One region of the Streptomyces sp. NPDC056222 genome, then DNA from elsewhere that is predicted to be linked to it. Evidence: predicted binding sites of a transcription regulator. Region 1 holds the regulator's gene; the other holds the start of a gene.
The links. Region 1 encodes HspR, which represses chaperone genes until heat shock. Its sites were predicted from a motif close to TTGAGNNNNNNNNNCTCAA; they were not measured.
Positions count from the first base shown of each region.

Region 2: a site for HspR is predicted at 1,999-2,017, ahead of lon (endopeptidase La). Genes of this name have one in related genera too.

Region 1 covers NZ_JBHJTL010000025.1:69,603-77,441, forward strand. Annotated here, with positions in the region: gene clpB (ATP-dependent chaperone ClpB) at 1-586, opposite strand, end outside; gene ACFC0D_RS14945 (pyridoxamine 5'-phosphate oxidase family protein) at 707-1,120, shown strand; gene ACFC0D_RS14950 ((2Fe-2S)-binding protein) at 1,296-1,616, opposite strand; gene ACFC0D_RS14955 (helix-turn-helix transcriptional regulator) at 2,010-2,993, shown strand; gene ACFC0D_RS14960 (hypothetical protein) at 3,000-3,473, shown strand; gene ACFC0D_RS14965 (heat shock protein transcriptional repressor HspR) at 3,531-3,986, opposite strand; gene dnaJ (molecular chaperone DnaJ) at 3,991-5,178, opposite strand; gene grpE (nucleotide exchange factor GrpE) at 5,209-5,874, opposite strand; gene dnaK (molecular chaperone DnaK) at 5,874-7,718, opposite strand.
Region 2 covers NZ_JBHJTL010000076.1:30,138-37,976, reverse strand. Annotated here, with positions in the region: gene lon (endopeptidase La) at 1-1,976, opposite strand, end outside; gene ACFC0D_RS28590 (GNAT family N-acetyltransferase) at 2,107-2,742, shown strand; gene ACFC0D_RS28585 (hypothetical protein) at 3,100-3,690, shown strand; gene ACFC0D_RS28580 (RNA polymerase sigma factor) at 3,756-4,328, shown strand; gene ACFC0D_RS28575 (zf-HC2 domain-containing protein) at 4,325-5,227, shown strand; partial or broken gene ACFC0D_RS28570 (ABC transporter ATP-binding protein) at 5,305-6,060, shown strand; gene ACFC0D_RS28565 (hypothetical protein) at 6,384-7,700, shown strand; gene ACFC0D_RS28560 (hypothetical protein) at 7,697-7,839, shown strand, end outside.

The sequences.
Region 1 (7,839 bases):
AGAGGACCTGGACGACGCGCCGGATCTCCTGGTCGCGCCCGATGACGGGGTCCAGCTTCCCTTCGCGCGCGGCGGCCGTGAAGTCCGTACCGAACTTCTCCAGCGCCTTGTACTGACCCTCCGGGTCGGGTGTGGTCACCCGGCGTCCTCCCCTTGCCTTCTCGAACGCGTCCAGCAGCCGCTTCGCGCTCGCCCTCTGCCCGTCGAGGACCTCGCCCGCCTGGCCGCCCTTCGCGGCGATCCCGATGAGCAGGTGCTCGGTCGAGAGGTACTCGTCCCCCAGCTCCTTGGCCACCTTGGCGGCCTCGGCGATGACGGCGAGCAGCTCCCGGTTGGGCTGCGGCGGCGCGACCGTGGAGCCGGTCACGCTGGGCTGGGCGGCGAGCAGCCGCTCCGCCCCGGACCGTACCGCGGCCTGGTCGGCCTCGACGGCCACGAGCAGGTCGATGATGTTCTCGTTGTCCTGACCTGCGAGCAGTGCGAGGAGCAGATGCGCGGGGGTCAGATCGGGGTGCCCCCCGGACACGGCACGGCTGGTGGCCGCGTTGATCGCGTCCCGGCTCCTGTTGGTCAGTTCGGCGTCCACGTGCGCTTTCTCCTCCTCGGTGTGCGCTGTACACGGTCTATGACTCATCCAGCGTACACAAAGTTGAGTCTATTCCGCTCAAGGTGTCGCACATACCCGTCCCACGGGTAGGTTCCGGGCATGGCGACTGACCCGCGGAACCCGGACGACTCGTATCTCAGCTTCTGGCGCGAGTACCACATGAGCACCCTGACGACCCCGCGCGCGGACGGCACTCCGCACGTGGTGGCGGTGGGCGTCACGTACGACCCCGAGGGCGGCGAGAACGGCATCGCCCGGGTGATCACCAACAAGCACAGCCACAAGGTCGCCAACGTCCTGGCGGCGGGCCCCGAGGGCGCGCGCGTCGCGGTCTGCCAGGTGGACAAGGGGCGCTGGGCGACGCTGGAGGGCGTGGCGCGCATCCGTACGGAGGCGGACGTCGTCGCGGACGCGGTGGACCGTTACGCGACGCGCTACGGCCGGACCCCGGCCCCGAACCCGGACCGGGTGGTCATCGAGATCGCGCTGACGCGGGCCATGGGCCGGGCGTAGCACCACCCGCTCGCGTACGAGAGCCTCCGCACGGACCTCCGTACGGGCCTCCGTACGCGCTCCCGCACGAGCTTCCGTACGCGGACAGCACAACGGCGCCATCGCGTTTCAGGTCCGCGATGGCGCCGCTGTGTGGGGGAAGCACCTGAGCGATCTACAACGACGGGGGAACCGCTCAGGCACTGCGGGGGGTGGCGGTGATGGTCTCGGGCTCGAGCAGCTGGTGGTCCCGCTGGTCGAGATTGACGAAAATCATGCCGTACCGGATGGCACAGCGAACGGGCTGCGGGGCTCCGCGGGGCCGGCGCAGACACCGGTAGGCGCGAACGTCCTCGTCCTGCTCACGAGCGACGACGATCGGTTCTCCGAAGAGGGTGACCATCAACGAATCGCCACGGTGGGGGATTGCCGTGACGAGATCGATGAAATGCCACCCGGATCGATAGGCCGAAGCCATCTCTCGCCGGAAGACCCGGTCGTCCGGCGGCACGGTCATGCGTCCGCGCCCGCCGGGGAGGAGTCCCACACCGGATCGGCCTGGGCTGCCGGGGACACGTCCCACACCGGGTCGGTCACACCCGCCGGAGATACGTCCCACACAGGATCGCCGGCCGGGACGAGATCCCACACCGGATCACCGGGAGCGGCGACAACACTGACAGGAGCGCTGTCCCATACCGGGTCGCTGGTGGCCAGCGCTCCTACTGCCGCCGCCCCTATGAAGACGGAAGCAAGTACCGAGCGAAGCAGTTTTCTGGACATGAGCGGCTTCGACCTCACTTGATGGTTTCCTCTCCCCCGCGTACAAGACGATGGCTCAGTCTTTGCGCTTCCACCACCAGGGCAATGCATCATGTTCCTGAAATACAGGATCCTGGGGGGTGTTCAAATGCCGCAGAACGAATCAGAACCGACACATCCCCACGGTCATGTCGATCTCTGTGCAGCCGGATCGGACTTGTACGCCAGTGCGTTGCGTACCGGGCGAATAACCAGGAGCGAGGCAGAAGCCGCGCCCTGCCTCATGGACCTGGCACTTCTCCACCCGGACGCCGACGACCCCGCGTGGCTGCGGCCGGTCCCACCCTCGGCGGCACTGGCCCGGCTCGTCCACCCCCTGGAGCGGGAAATCCAGGAGCGCCGCAGCCTGGCCACGGGACTCTCCAGCGTTTTCGAGCCGTTCATGGCCATCAGCGCCCAGGACCCCTCGACGACCCACGCGATCACCGTCCTCGAAGGCATCAACCGCATCGACGCCGTCCTCGGCCGCGCCACCGCCGAGTGCTCGCAGGAACTACTGACCATCCAGCCCGGCGGCGGACGCAGCGAACACACCCTCAACACCGCGCTCCACCGCATCCAGCCGCTCCTCGAACGCGGGGTCCGCGTCCGCACCCTCTACCAGCACACGGCGCGCCACAGCCACGGCATGCAGGTCTACCTGGAACAGGCCGGCATGGACCGGCTCCAGGTCCGGACGCTGGAGGAGTCCATCGAGCGGCTCATCATCATCGACCGCTCGGTGGCCCTGATACCCGCCCGCCAGGACCGCCAAGTCGCCCTGGAGCTGCGCCATCCGGGCCTGGTCGAGTATCTTGCGACCGTCTTCGAACAGTCCTGGGCCCGGGCCACCCCGTTCGGCGAGCAGGTGCCCTACGCGCAGACCCACGACGGCATCAGCGGCATCCAGCGCTCCATCGCCAAGCTGCTCGTCGAGGGCCACGTCGACGAGGCCATCGCCCGCCGGCTCGGCATGAACGTCCGGACCTGCCGCGCCCACATCGCCAAGCTGGCCGCCGCCCTCGGCAGCGGCAGCCGAGCCCAACTCGGCTATCTCATCGCCCAGTCCGGAATTCTGAACCAGGACCACTGACCACACATGTACGCACAGATCGACCTGGACGGCCAGGCCGGCACCCTGCGGGTGTCCGGGCACGGGATGCCGACCGTGGAGCTCGTACGGGCCCCGGGAACCACCCCGGACCCGCACATCCCCATCGGGACCCGCAAGCGCGACCTGCTCACCCTCACCGTCGACGGGGAGCCCGCCCGCATCCGGCCCTCGCGAGGGCGGCTGCTGCGGCGCTCGTACCGGGTCGACGTCCGTGTCGGCGGCGTGCGCTACCGGCTCGTGCCGTGCGGTTACGTCGACAGCAGGCTGATCCGGGACGGGCGCCCGCTCGGCACCCTGGAGTCCTCCGGCGACGGCCGTGTCGACGACGACTGGGCCCCCGGCACGGAGCCCGAGCCCCTGGACCGGGCCGTCGGCACCGCCCTCGCCGCCGCCTTCGGCACCGGCGCCGCGCCGTGGTGGGAGACCCTCGGGGACATCGTCGGCGAACTCATCCCCTAGCACCGCACACACGAAGGCCCCCTCCCGCGGGAGGGGGCCTTCGCGCCGTTCCGAGAACTACTCGCCGGGCCGCTTGGGGCGCCACACCACCAGCGCGCTCGCCTGCTGCACGTCGGTGTACGGCACCAGGTCCCGCCGGTACGAGGCGTGCACCTGCGCCTCGCGCTGACGCATCGCCGACGCGGCGCCCTCGACGGCCGCCGACAGCTCGGCGACACGCTGCTGGAGCGCCGCGACCTGGTTCTCCAGCTCGATGATGCGCTTGATGCCCGCCAGGTTGATGCCCTCGTCCTGCGACAACGCCTGCACCGTACGGAGCAGTTCGATGTCACGGGCCGAGTAGCGCCGGCCCCGGCCCGCCGTGCGGTCGGGTGAGACCAGGCCGAGGCGGTCGTACTGCCGGAGCGTCTGCGGGTGCAGGCCCGAGAGCTGGGCCGCCACCGAGATGACGTACACCGGCGTCTCGTCGGTCAGTTCGTACGGATTGCGGCTGCGTCCCGGTCTGCTGTCCATCGGGTCAAGCTCCCTTCGCGGCCTGGAACAACTCTGCCCTGGGGTCCTCGCCCGCCGTCGCCTGACGGTAGGTCTCGAGGGCCTCGCGGGCCTTGTCGTCGAGCTCCTTCGGTACCGCGACCTCCACCGTCACCAGCAGATCGCCGCGCGTACCGTCCTTGCGGACCGCGCCCTTGCCACGGGCGCGCATGGTCCGGCCGTTGGGGGTGCCGGCGGGCAGCTTCAGCGTGACCGCCGGGCCTCCCAGGGTCGGCACCTTGATCTCGCCGCCGAGCGCCGCCTCGTCGAAGGTGACGGGCACGGTGACGGTCAGGTTGTCGTCCTTGCGGCCGAAGACCGGATGGGCGTCGACATGGACGACGACGTACAAGTCACCGCTCTGGCCGCCGCGCTCGCCCGGCGCGCCCTTGCCCCGCAGCCGGATCCGCTGGCCGTCGGAGACTCCGGCGGGGATACGGACCTGCATGGTGCGGGAGGACTTGGCCCGCCCGCTGCCCTTGCAGACCTCGCAGGGGGTCTCGGCGATCAGACCGCGGCCCTTGCAGTCCACGCACGGGTCGGTGAGCGAGAAGGATCCGCTGCCGCCGCGCGAGACCTGGCCGGTGCCGACGCAGGTCGGGCACACGCGGGGCGTGCCGTTCTTGTCGCCGGTGCCCGAACAGGCCTTGCAGGGCGCCTGGGAGGACATCCGCAGCGGCACCGTGGCGCCGTCCACTGCCTCGGTGAAGCTGAGCGTCACCTCGGACTCGATGTCCTGACCGCGGCGCGGCTGCGTACGCGTACCCGCGCCGCCGCCCGCGCCCCGGTTGAACAGTCCGCCGAAGACGTCGCCGAGGCCGCCGCCGAAGCCGCCCGCCCCGCCCGGGCCACCGGGGCCCTGGGCGCCGCCGAAGAGGTCGCCCAGGTCGAAGTTGAAGTTGCCGCCGCCCGGGCCTCCGGCACGGAAGCCTCCGTTGCCGAAGAGCGCGCGGGCGTCGTCGTACTCCTTGCGCTTCTTGGGGTCGCCGAGGACGTCGTTCGCCTCGGAGATCTCCTTGAAGCGCTCCTCCGCCTTGGTGTCGCCCTTGTTGGCGTCCGGGTGGTTCTCGCGGGCGAGCTTCCGGTACGCCTTCTTGATCTCGGCGTCGGTGGCGTCCTTGGGGACGCCGAGAACCTTGTAGTAGTCCTTCTCGACGAAGTCCTTCGTGCTCATCGACGTCCCTCCTCTCGGACGATCTTCGCGCTAGCCCTCCTCGGGGCCACCGCTCTCCTCGTCTGCCGACTTCTCTTCCTTAGCGGCCGGCGTCGCCCCGGGCTGGGGCTCGGCCACCGCCACGCGCGCGGGCCGGATGGTCCGCTCGCCGATCCGGTACCCCGGCTGCAGGATCGCCACGCAGGTCGTCTCGGTGACATCCGGCGCGTACGAGTGCATCAGGGCCTCGTGGATCGTCGGGTCGAAGGGCTCGCCCTCCTTGCCGAACTGCTGCAGCCCCATCTTGGCGGCCACCGTCTCCAGCGACTCGGCCACCGACTTGAAGCCGCCCACGAGCTCGCCGTGGTCCCGGGCCCGACCGATGTCGTCGAGCACGGGCAGAAGCTCCGTCAGAAGGCCCGCGACCGCGATCTCCTTGACGGTGACCCGGTCCCGCTCCACCCGACGGCGGTAGTTCTGGTACTCGGCCTGGAGCCGCTGGAGGTCCCCGGTGCGCTCGGAGAGCGCGCTGCGGACCTGGTCCAGCTGGGCGGTGAGACCTGCGGTCTCGGCCGAGCTCTTGCTGCTTGCGTCCCCGGCCGGGGCCGCCGGGCCCTCCTCCGTGGAGGGGGCCTCGGCGGCGTCGGCGGCGTCGTCAGGGGTGGCGCCGGAGGGGACGTCGGGCTGCTCGTCGAAGCCCGGGGTCTCCTCCGTCATCAGACAGCGCCGCCCTTCGGCTTCTCGTCGTCGACGATCTCGGCGTCGACCACGTCGTCGTCGGCCTTGGCCTCGCCCTGCGGGGCGTCGCCGCCGGCGGCCTGGGCGGCCTGCGCGTCGGCGTACATGGCCTGGCCGAGCTTCTGGGAGACGGCCGCGACCTTCTCGGTGGCGGTACGGATCTCCGCGGTGTCCTCGCCCTTGAGCTTCTCCTTCAGCTCGGCGACGGCGGCCTCGACCTCGGTCTTGACCTCACCGGGGACCTTGTCCTCGTTGTCCTTGAGGAACTTCTCCGTCTGGTAGACGAGCTGCTCGCCCTGGTTGCGGGACTCGGCGGCCTCGCGACGGGCGTGGTCCTCGTCCGCGTACTTCTCGGCCTCTTCGCGCATCCGGTTGACCTCGTCCTTCGGCAGCGAGGAGCCACCGGTGACGGTCATCTTCTGCTCCTTGCCCGTGCCCAGGTCCTTCGCGGTCACGTGCATGATGCCGTTGGCGTCGATGTCGAACGCGACCTCGATCTGCGGGACGCCACGCGGGGCCGGCGGCAGACCGGTCAGCTCGAACATGCCGAGCTTCTTGTTGTACGCCGCGATCTCGCGCTCGCCCTGGTAGACCTGGATCTGCACCGACGGCTGGTTGTCCTCGGCCGTCGTGAAGATCTCGGACCGCTTGGTCGGGATCGTGGTGTTGCGCTCGATGAGCTTGGTCATGATGCCGCCCTTGGTCTCGATACCAAGCGACAGCGGGGTCACGTCGAGGAGCAGGACGTCCTTGACCTCACCCTTGAGCACACCGGCCTGCAGGGCGGCGCCGATGGCGACGACCTCGTCCGGGTTCACACCCTTGTTGGCCTCCTGGCCACCGGTCAGCTCCTTGACGAGCTCGGCGACGGCCGGCATACGGGTGGAGCCACCGACGAGAACGACGTGGTCGATCTCGGACAGGTTGATGCCCGCGTCCTTGATGACGTTGTGGAACGGCGTCTTGCAGCGGTCCAGAAGGTCCGCGGTCAGCTGCTGGAACTGAGCGCGCGTGAGCTTCTCCTCCAGGTGCAGCGGACCCTCGGCGGAGGCGGTGATGTACGGCAGGTTGATCGACGTCTCGGTGGAGGACGACAGCTCGATCTTCGCCTTCTCCGCGGCCTCGCGGAGACGCTGGAGAGCCATCTTGTCCTTGGCCAGGTCGACGCCGTGACCGTTGGCGAACTGCTTCACCAGGTAGTCGACGACGCGCTGGTCCCAGTCGTCACCACCGAGGTGGTTGTCACCGTTGGTGGCCTTCACCTCGACGACGCCGTCGCCGATCTCCAGGAGCGACACGTCGAAGGTGCCGCCACCGAGGTCGAAGACGAGGATCGTCTGGTCGTCCTTGTCCAGGCCGTAGGCCAGGGCGGCCGCGGTCGGCTCGTTGACGATGCGCAGGACGTTGAGGCCCGCGATCTCACCGGCCTCCTTGGTGGCCTGACGCTCGGAGTCGTTGAAGTACGCCGGGACGGTGATGACCGCGTCGACGACCTTCTCGCCCAGGTACGCCTCGGCGTCGCGCTTCAGCTTCTGCAGGATGAAGGCGCTCATCTGCTGCGGGTTGAAGTTCTTGCCGTCGATCTCGATCTTCCAGTCGGTGCCCATGTGGCGCTTGACCGACCGGATGGTCCTGTCGACGTTGGTGACCGCCTGACGCTTGGCGACCTCGCCGACGAGCACCTCGCCGTTCTTCGCGAAGGCGACGACGGACGGCGTGGTCCTGGCGCCTTCGGCGTTGGTGATGACGGTGGGCTCGCCGCCTTCGAGAACGCTGACGACGGAGTTAGTCGTGCCCAGGTCGATGCCGACCGCACGTGCCATTTCAATTCCTCCAGCTGACTGACTTGAGTGGAACTGACTCAAGGATGCATGACGTCGCTCGCCCCGTCAACAGACCTGAGTGGAGGCGACTCAACTCTTCACCCTGGGAGCCGCTCAAAGA
Region 2 (7,839 bases), on a different contig from region 1:
GCGATCTGCGCGGACTCCTTCATCACGTCGCCCAGCTGGCCGGTGAGGGTGAGACCGGCCGCACCGGTCTCCGGGTCGGCGAGCGAAGCCTCGACGAAGAGCACGTCGCCGCCGGCGCCGGTGACGGCGAGTCCGGTCGCCACGCCCGGCACCGCGGTCCGCCGCTCGGCCGGGTCCTGGGCGGACTCCGGCACGTGGTGCGGCCGGCCGATCAGCCCGCGCAGATCGTCCACACCGACCGTGAACGGCAGCTCCCGGTCGCCCAGTTCGTGCTGCGCCGCGACCTTCCGCAGCAGCCGCGCGACGGACCGCTCCAGGTTCCGTACGCCCGCCTCCCGGGTGTACTCCCCCGCCAGCTTCCGCAGCGACGCGTCCTCCAGGACCACCTCGCCCGGCTCCAGGCCCGCCCGCTCCAGCTGCCTGGGCAGCAGGTGGTCACGGGCGATGACGACCTTCTCGTCCTCCGTGTACCCGTCGAGCCTGACCAGCTCCATCCGGTCGAGCAGCGCCTCCGGGATGGCCTCCAGGACGTTCGCCGTCGCCAGGAAGACGACGTCGGAGAGGTCCAGTTCGACCTCCAGGTAGTGGTCCCGGAACGTGTGGTTCTGCGCCGGGTCCAGGACCTCCAGGAGCGCGGCCGCCGGGTCGCCCCGGTAGTCGGAGCCGACCTTGTCGATCTCGTCGAGCAGGACCACCGGGTTCATCGACCCGGCCTCCTTGATGGCCCGGACGATCCGGCCGGGCAGCGCACCGACGTACGTACGCCGGTGGCCGCGGATCTCCGCCTCGTCCCGTACGCCGCCGAGCGCGACCCGCACGAACTTCCGTCCCATCGCGTGCGCGACGGACTCGCCGAGCGAGGTCTTGCCGACGCCGGGCGGGCCGACGAGGGCCAGGACGGCGCCGCCGCGGCGCCCGCCGACGACCCCGAGCCCGCGCTCGGCGCGCCGCTTGCGCACCGCCAGGTACTCGGTGATCCGCTCCTTCACGTCCTCCAGACCCGCGTGCTCGGCGTCGAGGACGGCCTTCGCGCCCTGGATGTCGTACTGGTCCTCGGTCCGTTCGTTCCACGGCAGTTCGAGGACGGTGTCGAGCCAGGTGCGGATCCAGGAGCCCTCCGGGGACTGGTCGCTGGACCGCTCCAGCTTCTCGACCTCCTTGAGGGCCGCCTCGCGCACGCTCGATGGCAGGTCGGCGGCCTCGACGCGGGCCCGGTAGTCGTCGGACTCGTCGCCCTCCGTCTCGCCGTTGAGGTCGCGCAGTTCCTTGCGTACGGCCTCCAGCTGGCGCCGCAGCAGGAACTCGCGCTGCTGCTTGTCGACGCCCTCCTGGACGTCCTTCGCGATGCTCTCGGCCACGTCCTGCTCGGCCAGGTGCTCGCGCAGCTGCGCCGTGGCGAGCTTGAGGCGGGCGACGGGGTCGGCGGTCTCGAGGAGTTCGACCTTCTGCTCGACGGTGAGGAAGGGGGAGTAGCCGGAGTTGTCGGCGAGCGCGGAGACGCCGTCGATCTGCTGGACCCGGTCCACGACCTGCCATGCGCCGCGCTTCTTCAGCCAGCTGGTGGCCAGTGCCTTGTACTCCTTGACCAGTTCGGTCACGGCACCGGGCAGCGGCTCGGGCACGGCCTCGTCGACGACGCTGCCCTCGACCCACAGGGCGGCGCCGGGGCCGGTCGTACCGGCGCCGATCCGCACGCGGCCGCGGCCGCGGATGAGCGCGCCGGGGTCGCCGTCGGAGAGCCGGCCGACCTGCTCGACGGTGCCGAGGACGCCGGTCCCGGCGTACGTCCCGTCGATGCGGGGCACGAGGAGCACCCTGGGCTTGCCCGAATCGGAGCGGGCGGCGGCCTGCGCCGCCTCGACCGCCGCGCGTACGTCGTTGTCGGACAGGTCCAGCGGCACCACCATTCCGGGCAGCACGACCTCGTCGTCGAGCGGCAGCACAGGCAGAGTGAGCGGTGAGGACGTCGAAGCCATGATCTCCCCTTCGGCAGTCAAGTTGAGCTATGTGGACTCAATGCACGTGAGCCACCGAATGTTCCCCCGGCCGCGTTCGCTGTGAGCGATCGCTCTCCCGCCCAGGTGGAGAATGCCGTGTAATGCCTCCATGGATATGGCGTCTATTACATCTGCGTGGGTGGCGGGCTGGACCGTCTCGCGCGGCACCCCGTCCGCCGTCGTCGAGCCCTGGGGCTACCGGATCGACGTGGGCCTGCCGACGCACGTCTTCCGGCATGTACTGCCGGCGCCGGACGCGGTGTCCGTGGGCAAGCTCTGCGCGGAGATCACCGAGCCGAACGCGTGGCTGAAGGTGATGGCGGGGCCGGAGGAGGTCGCGGAGTGGATCACCCCGGGGTGGACCGTCCCGGACGATCCCGGCTTCATGATGACCAAGGCACTGGACGCCGGCGTGCGGCCTCCGGCGCCGGAGGGGTACGCGCGGACGACGGAGACCCGGGACGGAGTCGTACGGGTTCGGATCGTGGCACCGGACGGCACGCTCGCCGCCCGCGGCCAGCTGGCTCCGACGGGCGCGACGGCGGTCGCCGACCAGATCGAGACCCACCCGGCCCACCGCCGCCGCGGCCTGGGCGCCAACGTCATGCGCACCCTCGAGGCGGCGGGCGCGCAGGCGGGAGCGGAGACGGGCGTCCTGTCGGCGACCAGGGACGGACTGGCGCTCTACGACTCCCTGGGCTGGCGCCACGAGGGCCCGCTGACGGGGATCGTCCGGGGCGTATGACGGTGCCGGGCCGCGTGGCCCGAAGCCGGGGCCGACCGGCGCGAGGACGCGCACCGCGCGGCCCCGGCCCACCCGGTGCGCCGCGCGGCGTGAAGGAAAGGTGCGCGAACTGCAACCTCCACGCCCACCCCACACGTTCAGTCGTCGTGACGACCAGCTACCCCGGGTGCGGGCAGTGCATCGAGGACAGGAGCCCCGGCGGGCCACCCGCCGGAGGTGACGCGGACCGTGCCGGGTAGGACGCGTGCGACCTCGCGGTATGCGGCGGACCGCACGGCCCCCGGCTCGACGCCCTGCACGCGGCCCTGGTCAATCGGCTCGGCTGAGGGGATGCTCGGACCCATGATTCTCAGGGACATGACACTCGGGGACAGGGTGCGCAGGAGACGGTACGCGGGACGGATCCGGGCCGCGTCGATCGTGCTGCTCCCGGTGATGGCGTTGGCCGGGTGCGGCGGCCAGGACACCCCGAAACCCCCGGTCGCGACGCAGGACGGGACTCGGGGCGGCACGACGAATCCGATGCCGACCGGCGGCGGGGACACCGCCCCGCCCGTCCCGACGAGTTCGGGCGGGACCGTGAAGAAGGACAAGGAGCACGGTCCGCGCGAGGTCCTCGTGACGGTGAACGTCAGTGGGGGTCTCGCGGGCGTCGACAACCAGCTGACCGTCCACTACGACGGCAGCTACACGACCCGCTCCGGCAGCGAACCCCCGCGCAACGGCCGCATGACACCCGCCGAAGTCGCGGAGCTGCGGGCGGCGTTGGAGGCCCCGGCCTACGCGAAGGTGCCCGCGCGACCGTCCGGAAAGCCGGTGCACGACGGCTTCACCTACGTGGTCACGTACGACTACCGGGTCGTCGTCAGCGCCGACGGCGACCGTTCGCCCGCGATGCAGCGGGTCTTCTCCTCCCTCCCCGACGGCGGCCCCCCGACCGGCCCCTGAGCCTCCCCGGCCTCGCTCTCGGCCGCGGCGTGAACCGCCGACCGCTCTCCGAGCGATAGAGAGGCGTGAGACTGTTGCGCCCCGAACGGGGAGAAGAGCGGGACGACTCCGCGCTGTTGCGTGCCGTCGCCCGTGGGGACGCCGAGGCGCTGGCCGTGCTGTACGACCGGCACGCGGGATGGCTGCACGCCCGGCTGTCCCGGCGTTGCACGGACGAGGAGACCGTACGGGAGGTCCTCCAGGACACCTTCGTCACGGTCTGGCGCTCCGCCGGCTCCCACCGCGGCCGGGGTGAGGCCGGCGGCTGGCTGTGGGTCGTCGCCGCCCGCCGCCTGGTCGACGCCCAGCGCGCCCGGGCCCGTGCGGAGCGCGCCGCGCCCGAACCGGTCGCCCCCGCCCCCTCCGCCGAGGACCGGGTCCTCGCGGGTCTGGAGTACGGGGACGTCGGCGCCGCGCTCGACCGGATCTCGCCCGAGCTGCGCGAGGTCCTGCGGGCCACCGTCGTCGACGGCCTGACCACGCGCGAGACGGCCCGGCTGCTGGGGATACCGGAGGGCACGGTGAAGACGCGCGCCCTGCGGGCCCGTCGCGAACTGCGGGCCGCCCTCGGCCCGCACGCCCTGGGAGGCACCGCATGACCGCGCCGTGGCACGTGACCGATTCGCTGGCCGCTCAGTACGCGTCGGGTTCGGCGGCCGAACCCGACGCGTGGTCCCTGGAGAAGCATGTCGAGGCGTGCGAAGGCTGCGCGGTCCGCGTCTCCGCGGCGGTCCGCGCGGGGAGCTCCGGTGCGGTCCTCGCGGACGTACGGGCGTCGCTCCTGGAGACGGTACGCACGGAGACGGCCGCCGGCCGAGGCCGCGCGCCCCGGCGCCCGGCCGTGAGCCCGAGCCTCGGAATCGGCGGGCAGGGCCTCTCCCCGGTCTCCCGTTGGGCGCGCGTGCTCTGGGCCGTCGGGCCCGCGCTGCGCGGAGCTTGGCTGGTGGCGGTGCTCGTCGTGGTCGCCGCCGCCGTCGGGCTCGCGTACGGCGCCGGGTTCCGGGAAGCGCGGCCGGCGCTGCTCGCCGTCGCCCCGATGCTGCCGCTCGCCGGAGTGGCCGTCTCGTACGGACGTCACGCCGACCCGATGTACGAGATCGGTGTGGCGACGCCCTCCGGCGGGCTGCGCCTGCTGCTCACCCGGGCGGCGGCGGTGCTGGGGGTGTGCGTGCCGGTACTGACCGCGGCCGGGGCCGTGCTGCCGCCGGTCACCGGCGTGCCGGGCGCCGCGGCCTGGCTGCTGCCGGCGCTCGCGCTGACTCTGGCGGCCCTCGCCCTCGGTTCGTTCGTGGGGTGCCGGGCGGCCTCGGCCACGCTGGCCGGCGGCTGGCTGCTCGCGGTGACCGGTCCGGTGCTCGGCCGTCCCGGAGCCACCGCCGAGCTGGCCCGCTACCTCTCGGGCCCTGCCGCACAGGGCGGTTGGGCCGCGGCCGCAGTCGTCTGCGCGGGCCTGCTGGCCCTGCGACGCCGTTCCTTCGACCACCTGGAGACCCGGTGACCACACCCAGCACAGGGACCGACTGGACCACGCGGTCCACGCCGGCCTCCACGCTCACGACGGTCGCGGCGACCGGGCTGACCGTCCGGCACCGCCGCACCGTCGCGCTCGACCGCCTCGACCTGACCCTCGGCCCCGGCATCCACGGCCTGCTCGGCCCGAACGGCGCGGGCAAGACCTCCCTCATCCGGATCCTCGCGACCGTGGCCGCTCCGTCGGACGGCCGGGTGGAGCTGCTGGGCCGGGACGCGGGGGCGCACCGCGAACGGTCGGAGATCCGCCGCCGCCTCGGCTATCTGCCGCAGGAGTTCGGGTACTACCCGGGCTTCACGGTCCGCGAGTTCGTGGCGTACGTGGCCTGGCTCAAGGAGATGCCGGCGGAGCTCGTCCCGGCCGCCGTGGAGCGCGCCGTGGAGCGGGTGGGTCTGGCCGACCGCATCGACGCCCGGCTCAAGACGCTGTCGGGGGGCATGGTCCGGCGGGCCGGGATCGCCCAGGCCATCGTGAACGAACCGGAGCTGCTGCTCCTCGACGAGCCGACGGCGGGGCTCGACCCCGAGCAGCGGGTCGAGTTCAGGACGCTTCTGCGGGAGATCGGCGCGTCGTCCACGGTGATCGTCTCCACCCATCTGGTGGAGGACGTGGCAGCGGCCTGTTCGGAGGTCACGCTGATCGAGTCCGGCCGGGTCGCCTTCCGGGGAACGACCGCCGAACTCACCGCCCTGGGCGAGGAATCGGGGATCGCGGGAGCAGGGGAGTCGGCCAACGCGATCGAGCGCGGATACACGTCGGCCCTACGCGCCCACCGCACCCCACCGGGCGCGTCGCACGCGGCGGGCGCGAGGGCCGCGTCGGGCACGCCGGCCGCCTCCACCTCCTCGGGTACCTCGACGCCGGGCACGCCGAGCACCTCTACCTCGCCGGGCACGTCGGGCAAGCCGGCCGCCTCCACCTCCCCGGGCACGTCGGGCAAGCCGGGCACCTCGGCGTCGGGCACGCCGAGCGCCTCTGCCTCCTCCGGCGCGTCGGCGTCGGGTGCGGACACGGGCTCCGCGGTGCCCCTCCCGGCCCCGTCCACGGTGGACGACCCGGGCGGGCGGACGCCCCGGCCGGACCCCGCCACCGCCACCGCTCCCGTCTCCCCCGAGGACCTCCGTTGACCGCGACCGCCGCACCTCCCCGCGAGGCCGCGGGCCCGCCCCGTACGTCCGTCGTCGGTACCGAGCTGCGGCGGGGGGCCGGCCCCTGGGCCGGCGCCGCCGTCGCGGTCACGGTCCTCGTGACGATGTACGCCAAGGCGCCCGGCTGGCAGTCGCGTTGGACCGACACGACAGACATGCTGCACATCGTCGCGGGCCTGCTCGTCGGCCCCCTCGTGCTCGCCCTCGGCTGCCGGCAGGGCGGGCGGGACCGGCGCAGCGGGACGCTGGAGCTGCTGGGCTCCGTGCCACGGAGCCCACTGCGCCGCATCCTCCTCTCCGTCGCACCGACGGTGCTCTGGCCGGCCGCCGGATACCTGTTCGCCGCCGCCGTGTGCCTGCTGGCCACCTGGCCGTACGTCGGCGGCGGGCGGCCGTTCCTCGAACTCGTCGCCGCCGACGCGGTCACACTGTCCGTCCTCGGTACGCTCGGTCATCTCGTCGGGCGGCTGGTGTCGTGGCGCCTGACGGCGCCGCTGCTCGCGGTGGTCGGCTACGTCGTGTTCGGAACGGCCACCCGTACGGAGTTCACCGGCTTCTGGCTCAACCCGGCCGTCGAGCACTTCTACACCTGGGACAGACCGGTGTGGTGGTTCGCGCCGCTCTGGGTCGTGTGGTGCGTCGGACTCGCCCTGGCCGCGCTCCTCGCGTACGCGGCGGGCAGCGCCCGGCTCCGACTGCTCGCGCTGCTTCCGCTGACCGCCGCGGTGGCCGCCGCCGTACCGATCGCCGGCCTGCCGCGGGAGGGTCCGTGGCGCCAGGACCCGGCGGCCGCCCGGCTGGTCTGCGACGGCCGCACACCACAGGTCTGCCTGCCGAACGTCGACCGGGAACTGCTGCCGGACATCTCCAAGGCGCTCACCCCGCTCAACGACCGCCTGCGCGGGCTGCCGGGCGCGCCGACCCGCTGGGTCGGCGGGCCGAACGCCCCGGGCCCGGGTGAGACGGCCCTCCCGAACCCGGACCTCGACGCGGTCCGGGGCGAGTTGTCCCGCCCGGACCTGTACCTGAACTCGGCCGTCCAGTTCCTCTTCTCGGAGACCTGCCGCTCCGAGGACTTCGCCGGACCGGACGTCGAACGGCTCGGCGAGATCCATCTCGCGGTGTCGGAGTGGCTGGCGCCGACACCGGAGGACTACGGAGTCCCCGTCGGCCCGGGCACGCAGCGGCACCTCGACGCGCTGCGCGCCAAGTCCCCGGCTGCCCAACGGGATTACCTCGCCCGTTACATGGCGGCGGACGGCTGTCGCCCCGAGGAGGTGCCGATCCCATGAACACCGCCGGCCTCGCCCTCTTCGTCCGCTCGCGCACGCTCCCGGGCACCGTCGCCGCCCTGCTGGGCACGGCCGCCGCGGCCGCATGGTTCGCGTACTGGCTCCAGTCCCGGCCGGGCCTCGACCACACCTCCCGCGT